Tahibacter amnicola: one gene and its partner. The protein of the gene in region 2 interacts with the protein of the main gene of each other region in a pairwise test. Links are inferred from orthologs where the notes say so. Each region holds a gene or a part of one and is shown on either strand. Other genes may lie near its edges.

Region 1 (6,214 bases), 3.9 Mb from region 2 along the record:
CCGCCAGGGCGCTTTCATCATAGCCCTTGGCGCGAAGCTGGATCAGGCGGATGCCGCGCTCCAGCGCAGCGTCGATCTGGGCGACAGCCGCTTCGATGTCCGCGGCCGGCTGTGGGGTGATCCAGTAACGATCCGGCAGGCGCAGGGCGTTGATGACCGGGTGATCCGCGGGCGGCATCTCGTGAATGTCCAGCGCGGCCGTCGGTACCCATTTCAGCGGCTGGCCCTCGCAGGAGCGGGGTTCGCCGTGGAATTCCCGGACCCGGTAGACATCGAGCAGGATGGATTTTCCGGGGTAATGCCAGGGGATGCGGATCAGGGATTCCGCCGTTCCGATTTCCACCCCGATCTCTTCGAGAATCTCGCGACGGAGCGCCTGCAGGGGCGGCTCGTCGGGCTCCACCTTGCCGCCCGGAAACTCCCAATAGCCAGCCAGGTGCTTGCCGACAGGTCGCTGAGCCAGCAACACGCGCCCCTCGGCGTCCACCAGGGCGGCGGCGACCACATGAATCATCGGCGTCGTCATCGTGAGCGCTGGATCCTGTGCAGTCATCAGACGACCCGCCGGGACGGCCGGGCACCAATGCCGCCATCGCACCGCGGCCCCGGCGCGGCGGACGCCGCGCGGGGCATGGGCAACCGGGAACTCAAGCCAGGTCGACCGTCAGACCAGCCGGCCGTGGCACTGCTTGTATTTCTTGCCGGACCCGCAGGGACACGGATCATTGCGGCCGACCTTCGGGCCATCGGTCAATTCGGCCGGTGGTGTCGCCGCAGCGGCCGTCGCAGCCAGCACTTCCTCTTCGCTGGCGAAGCCGGAGGTTTCCGCGTGGGCGAAATTGAGCGGCGCCTGCGCGGCCATGCGCATCTGGCGCTCTTCCTCGGCGCGCATTTCCTCGTCGCTGCGGATGCGCACGCGCGCCAGCAGCGTCGTCGTCTCCAGCTTGATGCGCTCGAGCATCGACTGGAACAGCTCGAACGATTCGCGCTTGAATTCCTGCTTGGGCTGCTTCTGCGCGTACCCGCGCAGATGAATGCCCTGGCGCAGGTAATCCATGCTGGCCAGGTGTTCCTTCCAGCAATTGTCGAGCGTATTGAGCATGACGTGCTTCTCGAGCGCACGCATGACCTCGGAACCGATCATCGCCTCGCGCTCTCGGAAGAAGCGGTCGACCACGTCACGCACGTACTTGGCGATGCCGTCGGCGTCCACTTCCGACTGCGACTCCACCCAGCGCTTGATGTCGATTTCGATGCCGAAGTCTTCGGTGAGTTTTTTCTGCAGGCCGGCCAGGTCCCACTGTTCGTCGACGCTGTGCTCCGGCACGTAGCTGCGTGTGAGGCTGTCGAAGACGTCCTGACGGATCAGCACGGCCGTCTCGGCGAAATCCGCCTGGTCGAGCAGCTCATTGCGCTGTTCGTAGATGACCTTGCGCTGGTCATTGGCGACGTCGTCGAATTCGAGCAGGTTCTTGCGGATGTCGAAGTTGTGCTGTTCGACCTTGCGCTGCACCTTCTCGATCTGCCGGCTGACCATGCGATCTTCCAGTGCGTCGTTCTCCTTCATGCCGAAGATCTGCATCCACTTGGCGACCCAGTCGCGCGAGAAGATGCGCATGAGGTTGTCTTCCAGCGACAGATAGAAGCGGCTGGAACCCGGGTCGCCCTGGCGACCGGAGCGGCCACGCAGCTGGTTGTCGATACGGCGGGATTCGTGCCGCTCCGTGCCGACGATGTGCAGACCGCCCGCGGCCAGCACTTCGTCGTGACGCTTTTTCCATTCGGCCTTCACGCGATCGCGCTCGGCCTGCGGAGCGTCTTCCGGCAGCAGCGCCAGCTCCGCTTCCAGGCTTCCGCCCAGAACGATGTCGGTACCGCGACCGGCCATGTTGGTGGCAATCGTCACCGCGCCCGGACGGCCGGCCTGGGCCACGATGTGCGCCTCGCGCTCGTGCTGCTTGGCGTTGAGCACCTCGTGCGGCACGCCTTCCTTCTGCAGCATCTTGGAGAGGAATTCAGACGCTTCGATCGAGGCCGTACCGACCAGGACCGGCTGCTTGCGCTTCTGGCACTCGCGGATGTCTTCGACGATCGCCTGCCACTTCGGCGCCTGCTTGAGGAACACCAGATCCGGGGAGTCCTTGCGGACCATCGGGCGGTGCGTCGGGATCACGACGCACTCCAGGCCGTAGACCTGCTGGAATTCGTAGGCTTCCGTGTCCGCCGTGCCGGTCATGCCGGACAGCTTCTTGTACATGCGGAAGTAGTTCTGGAAGGTAATCGTGGCGAGCGTCTGGTTCTCGCGCTGGATCGGCACGCCTTCCTTGGCTTCGACCGCCTGGTGCAGGCCATCGGACCAGCGCCGGCCGGCCAGCGTACGCCCGGTGAACTCATCGACGATGATCACCTCGCCGTCGCGCACGATGTAGTCAACATCGCGCTGGTACAGCGCGTTGGCACGCAGCGCGGCATTGAGGTGGTGCACCACGATCAGGTGCTTGGAGTCGTAGAGGGCTTCGTCTTCCCCGACGATGCCTTCCTTGCGCAGCAGCTGTTCGGCGTGCTCCATGCCATCTTCCGACAGGTGCACCTGCTTCTGCTTTTCGTCAACCCAGTAGTCGCCTTCGCCGTCTTCCTTTTCCTGGCGCGTCAGCTTGGGAACGATGCGGTTGATCCGCACGTACAGCTGCGGCGACTCCTCCGACGGGCCGGAGATGATCAGCGGCGTACGGGCCTCGTCGATCAGGATGGAGTCGACTTCGTCGACGATGGCGTAGTTGAGGCCGCGCTGGTAGCGCTGCTCCTTCGACGTGGCCATGTTGTCGCGCAGGTAGTCGAAGCCGAACTCATTGTTCGTGCCGTAGGTGATGTCGCACTGGTACGCAGCCGCCTTGTCCTCGTAGGGCATCCCCGGATACACCACGCCGGTGCTCAGGCCGAGGAAGGTATACAGCTTGCCCATCCAGCCCGAGTCGCGCTTGGCGAGGTAGTCGTTCACCGTGACGACGTGGACGCCCTTGCCGTCCAGCGCATTGAGATACACCGCCAGCGTACCGACCAGGGTCTTGCCTTCGCCGGTGCGCATTTCCGCGATGCGGCCGGAGTGCAGCACCATGCCGCCAATCAGCTGGACGTCGTAGTGGCGCAGGCCGAGCACGCGGGTCGAGGCCTCGCGGCAGACGGCGAAGGCTTCCGGCAGGAGCTGGTCGAGCGTCTGTCCTTCCTGCAAGCGCTTCTTGAACTCGTCGGTCTTGCCCTTGAGCTCGGCATCGGAAAGGGCCTTCATCGCCGGCTCAAGCGCGTTGATCTGCGCCACGTTCTTATTGAGCTGGCGCAGAACGCGTTCGTTTCGGCTGCCGAAAAGGCTCGTCATCAGACGGTTGAACATGGAAATCCAGTCGCTCAGAAAAGGTGAAAGCACCCGCGCGGTCGCATGAGACCCCGCCGGGACGCTCGGGAAGACCGACGATGATAAGCCGCCAGCCGTGTTCGGAAAAGGATGGTGGGTCGCCGGTGGGCCGATTCAAGTGGCCGGGGCGTCGCGCGTGCCAGGACGGCAGAGGCAGGATGGGCCGCGGCTCGACCGGCCGGCGGCCAGACCGGACCGTCTGTCGACGGCCCGGCCGGAACGTGGATCAACCTTTGCGCTGGCTACGCACGTACGCGATGGGATTGACCGCGCGACCGTTGAGCCAGACTTCAAAATGCACATGAGAACCGGTGGACCGGCCCGTCGAACCGACCTTGGCAATCACGTCGCCTACGCGGACGCGCTGGCCGACTGCGGCGATATTGCGCGAATTGTGGGCATAACGCGTCATGTAGCCGTTGCCGTGGTCGACCTCGACCACATTGCCGTAGCCCGGGCGCTGGCCGGACCAGCTCACTACACCCTCGGCGACCGAGTGGATGTCCGCCCCGGCGGCGGCGTCGAAGTCGATACCGGAATGGAAGGCACTGGCGCCGCTGAACGGGTCGGGGCGGCCACCAAAATACGAGGAGATATAGCCGGATTCGACCGGCATGCCGCTGGGCAGGAGATCCGACTCGACCTTGCGGTCCAGCAACAGGTTTTCGAGGACTTCCAGCTGGGCCTGCTGACGCGAGAAGCGGTCACGCAGTTCGTCGATGGAGCCTTCCAGGGCGGGTGCGCTGGCGTGGCCGATCGGCAGGTTTTCTTCCGGGCCACCGACGCTGGGCGCTTCGGCGAAATTGAACTCTCCGTCGTCGAGCTTGCCGGCACGGGTAAGGCGTTCGCCCAGGGCGTTGAGCCGGGTCGCGTGGGCCTGCAGCTCGCCCAGCTTGACCGCCAGCGCATCGAGATCGCGCTGCGTCTTGATCTTGACCTGCTCGAGTTCCTTGAGCTGCGTGGCCGTGGCGTCACGCAGATCCTGCACTTCTGCCAGGGCGCGGCTCTTCGGGCCGGCGATGGTATAGGCCACGCTCACGCCGAGCAGGGCACAGGCAATCGCGGCGGTGCCGAGTGCCGCGGCACACTTGATTCGGGTCCGCCAGCAGCCGAGATCGATAGATTTCGGTACGGCGTGCGGCTTCGCGACGATTATGATGTTCATGCCCAATTCGTTCTGCCTGGTTTCCGTGATGCAAGCAAAAAAACCCGCTTCCGCACGACGCTCCACGGATGGCCTGAAAGCCATCGGGGAGACGTCCCCTGTCGCTGCCCTCATCGAGCGCGCGCGAGCACTGGAAGCGCTGGATCTTCGATTGCGCCTGACACTTCCCCCGGCCATCCGCCCGCATTGCTGCCTGGCCGACGCCCGTTCCGGTCGTGTTGTTTTTCTGGCGAACACCTCGACGTGGGCGGCGAAGCTTCGGCTTCACCAGGCGCCCATCCTTGCCGAGGCGCAAAAAGCGCTGGGCAAGCCGTTCAAGACATTCACCGTCAAAGTGGCACCCTTGCCGTCCGTTCCCCCGGAACCGTCAAGGCGGAAGCCGCTTTCCCGCACCACTGCCGAGCATCTGAGCAAGGCGGCGGTCACACTGGCAGACCCGGAATTACGGGCCCTATTTCTACGTATGGCATCCCTTGCCGAGTAGTTTTTGTTTCCTTTACGTACCAGAACCCTGCGGCGTGGCTGCCGCCGCAGGTGACTCCTACAGCGCCTGGGCAGGGTGGGCGTAGGAAATCGGCGCTGTGGCAGGATCGTCGAAGCAGACTTCCTCCCACGCCGATACATCGGCAAGCAGCGTACGAAGCAGCTGGTTGTTCAATTGGTGTCCCGACTTGTGGCCGTAGAACGCGCCAATAAGGCTGTGTCCGAGCAGATACAGGTCGCCGATCGCGTCGAGGATCTTGTGTTTGACGAATTCGTCCTCGTAGCGCAGACCGTCTTCGTTGAGCACCCGATAATCGTCGAGGACGATGGCGTTGTCCATCGACCCACCGAGAACCAGGTTCCGTTCCCGCAACATTTCGATGTCGCGCATAAACCCGAAGGTACGGGCACGCGAGACTTCCTTCACAAAAGAGGTGGTCGAGAAGTCGATCTCGGCGACCGACGTCTTCTTGGTGAAGATCGGATGGTTGAAATCGATGGAGAAGCCGACCTTGAAGCCGTCGAACGGCTCGAAGCGGGCCCACTTGTCGCCATCCTGGACCTTGACCGGCTTCTTGATGCGGATGAACCGCTTGGCCTTGGACTGTTCTTCAATCCCTGCCGACTGGAGCAGGAAGACGAACGGACCGGCACTGCCGTCCATGATGGGCACTTCCGACGCCGACAGATCGACATAGGCGTTGTCGATGCCCAGTCCCGCCATCGCGGACAGCAGATGTTCGACTGTCGATACGCGTGTCGTTCCCTTGGTCAGGGTGCTGGACAGGCTGGTGTCACCGACATTCTCGGCACGGGCATGGATTTCCACGGGATCGGTCAGGTCGACCCGGCGGAAAACAATGCCGGTGTCCACCGCCGCCGGACGAAGGGTCATGTAGACCTTTTCGCCGGTGTGGATGCCTACGCCCGTCGCTCGAATGACGTTCTTGAGCGTGCGTTGTCTGATCATTCTTTAGAGGTCCCCTGGGGCAGGAGCCAACAAAACGGTCCGGATGCTAGCACAGGGCTTTATGACAGAAAAGCAAAACGACGCGCCAGGCCCACAATCTGTTGCGTCAACGCAACACTACCTGTGACTTAGGGCACAAAAAAGGCGGTGTGCAGACCGCACACCGCCCACCAAAGGACAGAGTCAG
Region 2 (7,481 bases):
CGCCCGGTTGCTCGATCATGGCACCGTGCTGGATGCGCGGCGGGCGGTCGAGCGCGAACTGGAAGGGCGTGGGCGCCTGGTCCTGCGCGCCTCGGGAACGGAGCCGCTGGTGCGGGTGACGATCGAAGCGGCCGACGTCGCGCTGGTCGATACGCTGGCTGCCCGACTGGCCAGCGCCGTAGAATCCGCGGCCGTACAGTAATCCTTGGGCAAGCGGTGCCGCGGCGGCGCCGAACGCCGGCGCCCTGGCGCCTCCTCGCCTCATCATGGAAACCGATATGTCCGTCATTCCTACCCTTGATATCCGTCGCTTCGACAGTGACCGCGACGCCTTCGTCGCCGAACTCGGTGCGGCCTACCGCGAATGGGGTTTTTGCGGCATCCGCGGCCACGGCATCAGCGACGAACTGATCCACGGCGCCTATGAGCGCTTCCGCGCGTTCTTCGCCTTGCCGACCGAAGTGAAGATGAAGTACCACCTGCCAGGTACCGGCGGTGCGCGCGGCTACACGCCGTTCGGCGTGGAGACGGCAAAAGACTCGCGATATCCCGATCTCAAAGAGTTCTGGCACGTGGGCCGCGAGATCCCACGCGATTCCGAATTCGCGGACATCATGGCGCCGAACCTCTGGCCGGAAGAAGTCGCAGGCTTTAAGGAATACGGCTACGGCCTGTACACGGCGCTCGACCAGCTGGGGTCGCGTGTGCTGCGCGCGCTGGCGTTGCATATCGGGTTGCCGGAAATCTTCTTCGAAGACAAGACCAACTTCGGCAATTCCATCCTCCGCCCGATCCACTATCCGCCGATCACGACGCCCGATGTGCCGAACGTGCGTGCCGGCGCGCATGAAGACATCAATTTCATCACTCTCCTGGTCGGCGCCAGCGCAGCGGGCCTGGAAGTCAAATCGCGCAAGGGCGAGTGGGTGCCGTTCACGGCGGATGCGGACACCATCGTGGTCAATATCGGCGACATGCTGCAGCGCCTGACCAATCACGTATACCCCTCGACGACCCACCGCGTGGTCAATCCGCCGGGCGACGAAGCACGCAAGCCGCGCTATTCGGTGCCGTTCTTCCTGCACCCTAACCCGGACGTCGTGCTCGACCCGCTGCCCGCCTGCGTCACCGCGGACAACCCGCGCCGCTACGACACGTCCATTACGTCGCACGAGTACCTGATGGAACGCCTGCGCGAGATCAAGCTCGTCTGATACGCCAATCACGTACTGCAGAACGAGCGCGCGGCCGGAAACGGCCGTGCGCTTTTGTTTGTGCGCCCGGCAGGGCGCACCTGCCTGGAGGTGAAAGGTGTACGGTGGTGTGGAGAGGGCCGGGGGCTCCCTGCCGACGGGGAAGCGGGTGAGCAAGCCCCGGGGAGCGCTATTCAGCCGTTCCCTGCTGCGGATCCATTACCCGGTAGCTCTTCGACCGTCGCTGGACCAGGTTGAGGGCGAGGCGGTCGGGCAGCAGCTTGATCAGGGTCTTGATCAGCCGGTTCACACGACCCGTGACATGGACGATGTCACCGCGTTCCACCGCGCTCCAGCCCTCGCGCGCCACCTCTTCGGAGGTCATCCACATCCAGCGTGGCATCGTCGATACCTGGGCCCGCGCGCCAGTGACGTCATGGAATTCCGAGAAGGTGAAGCCGGGGCACACCGCGCAGACACGGATGTCCTTATCCCGATTTTCCAGGGCCAGCGACTGGGAGAACTTGATCAGGAATGCCTTGGACGCGGCATACATGGCGTGTCCGGCAGAGCTGGGTACGTGACCGGCAAGGGAGGCGATGTTCGCAATACGGCCGTAGCCGCGCCGTTGCATCCCGGGAAGCAGCCGGTAGGCCAGTTCGCAGGGAGCCGTGACGAGTACCTGCAGGAAATCCGCGTGGACGGTCCATGGCTGCGCCAGGTAGTGGCCCGGCACGCCGTAGCCGGCATTGTTGATCAGGATGTCGATCGTGATGCCGCGCCGGTCGAGCTCCTCGCACAGGCGCGCGGATGCATCGGGCCGGGCAAGGTCGGCGGCGATGGTTTCGGTGCGGATGTCGTGGCGGCTGCGCAGGTCTTCGGCCAGAGCGGTGAGCCGGTCTTCGCGGCGGGCGGTCAGGACCAGGTGGATGCCCTTGCCCGCCAGCTCGCGGGCAAACGCCTCGCCGATACCGGCCGATGCGCCGGTGACCAGGGCCCAGCGTGACGCAGGTGCATTCATTCGGTGTCTCTCCGTGGCAAGGGAATGGCATTGGCGTGGGCAAAGGACGACGCGTGCACGCCACTGACCGGACTGGGTGACTCTAGATGGACGGCCGGTTGCTGCAAAGCCTGCTCCCGGGCCGTATCCTGCGACTCATGGCCGCGTTGCACCGCCGCTGGACCGCCGTTATCCTTCGCGCCCTCTCGAACGGGCCCGTCCTATGCGCCGCAAGCTGGTCGCCGGAAACTGGAAAATGCACGGAACGCGCGCCAGCGCGGCCGAGCTGGTGCACGCGGTCGCCGCCGGTGTGCCGGAGGGCATCGAGGTAGCCGTGTTCCCGCCCTTCGTCTATGCGGGTGAAATCGCGGCTGACGCCCGGCGTGGCGCGGTGGCCGTCGGCGTACAGGATGTCAGCGAGCAGGCGCAGGGGGCGTTCACCGGCGACGTCGCTGCCTCGATGGCGGCCGATATCGGTTGCACGTTGGCGCTGGTCGGTCACTCCGAGCGTCGCCAGTACCATGCCGAGTCGAACGGGCAGGTTGCCGCCAAGTTCGTGCGTGCCCAGGAGGCGGGTCTGGTGCCGGTCCTGTGCGTCGGAGAGACCCTGGTCCAGCGCGAAGCCGGCGAGACCGAATCCGTGGTGGGGGCTCAGATTCAGGCCGTGCTTGCCGCGGCCGGCATAGCCGCTTTTGGTAACGCGGTCGTGGCGTACGAGCCGGTCTGGGCGATTGGTACCGGTCGCACCGCGACCTCGGAACAGGCGCAGCAAGTCCATGCGTTTATCCGTAGCCAACTCGCCATTCACGATGCTACAATCGCCAACTCGCTACGCATCCTTTATGGTGGTAGCGTGAAACCGGGCAATGCAGCCGAGCTTTTCGCCCAGGCTGATGTTGACGGTGGCTTGATCGGCGGAGCGTCCCTCGTGGCCTCCGATTTCCTGGCGATTTGCATGGCGGCGCGATAAGCGCGACGCCCGGTTGGATCGAAATGCTGCCCACGATCTTCAACGTGTTTTACATTCTGATCGCAGTGGCGATGGTGGCGCTGATTCTGCTGCAGCGCGGCGCCGGTGCAGACGCGGGTTCCGGTTTCGGATCCGGCGCGTCGGCAACGGTGTTCGGTGCGCGCGGATCGGCGAACTTCCTGTCGCGAGCCACGGCGATCCTGGCCGCTATGTTCTTCCTGCTCAGTCTGGGCATGGGCATGTATCTGGCTCGCAGTGGCAAAGTAGCGCCGCAGAGCGATCTGGGTATCATGTCCGGCGTCGAGGCACCTGCGGCCACCGAAAAAGCACCTGCCACGTCGCCCGCCAGCGACGTTCCGCAGGCCGCGACCCCGGCTCCGGCCGTGGCGGCACCGCCGGCTTCCGACGTGCCCAAGCCCGCTACTCCTGCCGCGGCCGCTCCGGCCGAAGGCGAGACCAAAGCCAAGGCGGACGAGTCAAAGAAGAACTAGTTGGAATACATTGCCCAGATGGCGGAATTGGTAGACGCACTACCTTGAGGTGGTAGCGACTTAGGTCGTGGGGGTTCGAGTCCCCCTTTGGGCACCAATCTAGTTACGGTCGCGCGGCAAGATGCACGGCTTCGCGATCGCTGATGCATCGACGTTTGATGCGGAGGTTCGCAGACTCGTGCTTGCCGAATATTGGCCCATCCTTCTGTTCCTCGGTATTGCCACCGGGCTGGGCCTCGTCCTGCTCGCCGTCGGCACCCTGCTAGGCCCCAAGCGGCCTGGTCAAGAAAAGCGATCGGCATACGAATGCGGCTTCGAGGCCTTCGAAGACGCGCGCATGAAATTTGACGTGCGCTATTACCTGATCGCCATCCTGTTCATCATCTTCGATCTGGAAATCGCGTTCCTGTTTCCGTGGGCCGTCGTGTTCAAGGAAATCGGTATCGTCGCGCTGATCGAAATGGGCCTTTTCCTGGCCCTGCTGGTGGTCGGTTTCGTTTACGTCTGGAAGAAGGGGGCGCTGGAATGGGAGTGATCGACAGCGTCAGCCGGGTGATGCACAACCCGGTGCCGATCTCCACGGTCGACGACATCCTGCGGCCCGGGGACGACAATCCGCTCATCGAACGCGGATTTGCTACCGCGCGCATGGACGACCTGATCAACTGGGCCCGCACCGGCTCGATGTGGCCGATGACCTTCGGCCTGGCCTGCTGCGCCGTCGAGATGATGCACGCCGGTGCCGCGCGCCTGGACCTTGACCGCTACGGCGTGGTCTTCCGTCCGTCGCCGCGCCAGTCTGACGTGATGATCGTCGCCGGTACCCTGGTCAACAAGATGGCTCCGGCGCTGCGCAAGGTCTATGACCAGATGCCCGATCCGAAGTGGGTCATCTCGATGGGCTCGTGCGCCAACGGCGGCGGCTACTACCACTATTCCTACGCGGTGGTGCGCGGTTGTGACCGCATCGTGCCGGTCGACGTCTACGTCCCCGGCTGTCCGCCGACGGCCGAGGCGCTCGTCTACGGCATTCTGCAGTTGCAGAAGAAAATCCGTCGTACCAACACCATCGCGCGCTAACGGACGACCCGCATGAGCGAGAACACGCCTATGAGCCTGGCGCAGCGCCTTACCGCGCGTCTGGGCGACGACGCCGTGAACGTCATCCAATGGCGCGGCGAAACCACGGTGGAAGTCAAGCCCGAGCGCTGGCTGGCGGTGGCCCGCTTGCTGCGGGACGACCCGGATTTCCACTTCGAACAGCTGATCGACGTCTGCGGCGTCGACTACCTCGGTTACGGCCAGACCGAGTGGGATACCACCGACGTTTCCAACGAAGGATTTTCGCGCGGCGTCGAGGGCAAGGGCCCGGGGCGCTTCAGCTGGAACGAACGCCCGCAGGTCGAGAAGAAGTCAAACCGTTTCGGTGTCGTGGTGCACCTGCTGTCGGTCAAGCACAACCGCCGCGTGCGCGTGCGGACCCTGTGCGCGGATGATGCGCTGCCGATCGTCGCGTCGCTGACCGAGCTCTATCCCGTCGCCAACTGGTTCGAGCGCGAGGCCTTCGATCTGTACGGCATCGTGTTTGAAGGTCATCCGGACCTGCGCCGCATCCTCACCGACTACGGTTTCGTCGGCCATCCGTTCCGCAAGGATTTTCCGCTGATCGGCAACGTCGAAGTGCGCTACGACGCCGAACTGCAACGCGTCATCTACGAGCCCGTCTCGATCGAACCGCGCGTGCTGGTGCCGCGCGTGATCCGCGACGATTCGCGCTACGAACAGGCCCAGGCCGAGGCTGCGGCCGGCGGCGCGGCGGCGGGGAAGTAAGCCATGCAGGAAATCCGCAACTACACGATCAACTTCGGCCCGCAGCATCCGGCGGCTCATGGCGTGCTGCGCCTGGTGCTGGAGATGGATGGCGAGACCATCATGCGCGCCGACCCGCACGTCGGCCTGCTGCATCGCGGTACCGAAAAACTGGCCGAGTCCAAGCCCTTCAACCAGTCGATCGGTTACATGGATCGCCTGGACTACGTCTCGATGATGTGCAACGAGCACGCCTATGTGCGGGCCATCGAGAAGCTGCTCGGTGTCGAGGCCCCGATCCGTGCGCAGTACATCCGCACGATGTTCGACGAGATCACGCGCATCCTGAACCACCTCATGTGGATCGGATCGAACGCGCTCGACCTCGGCGCCATGGCGGTCTTCCTCTACGCGTTCCGTGAGCGCGAAGAACTGATGGATTGCTACGAGGCGGTCAGCGGCGCGCGCATGCATGCCACCTATTACCGGCCGGGCGGTGTCTACCGCGACCTGCCGGACCGCATGCCGCAGTACAAGGAATCGCGTTGGCACAAGGGCAATGACCTCAAGCGCATGAACGAATGGCGCGAAGGTTCGATGCTCGATTTCCTCGAAGCCTTCTGCAAAGATTTCTACAGCAAGGTCGACGAGTACGAGACCCTGCTGACGGACAACCGCATCTGGAAGCAGCGCACCGTCGGCATCGGCGTGATTCCGCCGGAGCAGGCGCTGGCGTGGGGCATGACCGGCGTCATGCTGCGTGGTTCCGGTGTGGCGTGGGACCTGCGCAAGAAGCAGCCCTACGCGGCCTACGCCGACATGGATTTCGATATCCCGGTTGGTGTGAAGGGCGATTGCTACGACCGTTACCTGGTCCGCATCGAGGAGATGCGCCAGTCCAACCGCATCATCGAGCAGTGCGTACGCTGGCTCAGGGCCAATCCCGGCCCGGTGATGATCCAGAATTTCAAGGTGTCGCCGCCGTCTCGCGAAGAGATGAAGGACGACATGGAAGCCCTCATCCACCACTTCAAGTTGTTCACCGAAGGCTATTGCGTGCCGGTCGGTGAAACCTACAGTGCGGTCGAGGCGCCCAAGGGCGAATTCGGTATCTACCTGGTTTCCGACGGCGCGAACAAGCCGTTCCGGTTGAAGGTCCGTGCCCCTGGTTTTGCGCACCTGTCGTCGATGGACGCCATCGTGCGCGGTCACATGCTGCCCGACGTCGTTGCGATGATCGGCACCTACGACATCGTATTCGGCGAAGTCGACCGCTGAGGCGACGGGAGTCATTCCATGAAGGCCACTGGCAACCACGAACAGGTGAAAGACGTCGACCCGATGGTCGCGCTCACCGAGCACACGCGTCACCACATCGATCACTGGGTGTCGAAATTCCCGCCGGACCGCAAGCGCTCGGCGCTGATCCAGGGACTGTTTGCCGCACAGGAACAGAACCAGGGCTGGCTCACCGACGAACTGATCACCGCCGTGGCCAAGTACCTTGGTCTGCCGACGGTGTGGGCCTACGAAGTGGCCAGCTTCTACTCGATGTTCGAGACGGAGAAAGTCGGCCGCAACAATGTGGCGATCTGTACGAATATCTCCTGCTGGCTCAATGGCGCGGAAGACGTCGTGCGTTATTGCGAGAAGAAGCTGGGCGTCAAGCTCGGCGAGAGCACGCCGGACGGCCGCATCTACCTCAAGAAGGAAGAGGAATGCCTGGCTGCCTGTTGCGGCGCGCCGATGATGGTGGTCAACGGCCACTACCATGAAAACCTCACCACGGAAAAAGTGGACGAGATCCTCGACGGCCTTAAATAAGGCAATTGAGTACGTGTTGTAGCAGCGGCCTGGGCCGCGATGCGTCATCGAATACGGGACATCGCACCAGGGCGGCCTCCTGCACATCAAGAGTGAACGGGTATGGCATTCGGACCGGCACCACAAGAACACCAAGTCGTCTACACCACGCTGCATTTCGACAAGCCGTGGTCGTACGACAATTACCTCAAGGT

Evidence for each region. The genes of interacting proteins can lie anywhere in the genome.
Region 1: the proteins of secG (region 2) and secA interact in binary tests that used the Escherichia coli proteins (3 or more experiments, as listed by UniProt). The link is inferred for Tahibacter amnicola from one-to-one orthologs.

What each region holds. Positions count from the first base shown.
Region 1 is NZ_CP104694.1:5,992,466-5,998,679, forward strand. The notes cover bases 465-3,696. They hold secA (preprotein translocase subunit SecA), read right to left. Parts: upstream 3,389-3,696; coding sequence 665-3,388; downstream 465-664. Other genes in these bases: N4264_RS23680 (Nudix family hydrolase), read right to left, coding at 465-553; N4264_RS23690 (M23 family metallopeptidase), read right to left, coding at 3,636-3,696. Outside these bases: more of N4264_RS23680, read right to left, coding at 1-464; more of N4264_RS23690, read right to left, coding at 3,697-4,574; N4264_RS23695 (DciA family protein), read left to right, coding at 4,573-5,058; lpxC (UDP-3-O-acyl-N-acetylglucosamine deacetylase), read right to left, coding at 5,116-6,027. UniProt on the Escherichia coli protein: Required for protein export, interacts with the SecYEG preprotein conducting channel.
Region 2 is NZ_CP104694.1:2,085,294-2,092,774, forward strand. What follows is about bases 2,063-4,920. They hold secG (preprotein translocase subunit SecG), read left to right. Parts: upstream 2,063-3,186; coding sequence 3,187-3,654; downstream 3,655-4,920. Other genes in these bases: N4264_RS08845 (SDR family NAD(P)-dependent oxidoreductase), read right to left, coding at 2,063-2,214; tpiA (triose-phosphate isomerase), read left to right, coding at 2,417-3,163; N4264_RS08865 (NADH-quinone oxidoreductase subunit A), read left to right, coding at 3,833-4,189; N4264_RS08870 (NuoB/complex I 20 kDa subunit family protein), read left to right, coding at 4,180-4,734; N4264_RS08875 (NADH-quinone oxidoreductase subunit C), read left to right, coding at 4,747-4,920. Outside these bases: glmM (phosphoglucosamine mutase), read left to right, coding at 1-202; N4264_RS08840 (isopenicillin N synthase family dioxygenase), read left to right, coding at 279-1,214; more of N4264_RS08845, read right to left, coding at 1,384-2,062; more of N4264_RS08875, read left to right, coding at 4,921-5,484; N4264_RS08880 (NADH-quinone oxidoreductase subunit D), read left to right, coding at 5,488-6,741; NADH-quinone oxidoreductase subunit NuoE, read left to right, coding at 6,760-7,287; NADH-quinone oxidoreductase subunit NuoF, read left to right, coding at 7,390-7,481. UniProt on the Escherichia coli protein: Subunit of the protein translocation channel SecYEG. Overexpression of some hybrid proteins has been thought to jam the protein secretion apparatus resulting in cell death; while this may be true it also results in FtsH-mediated degradation of SecY.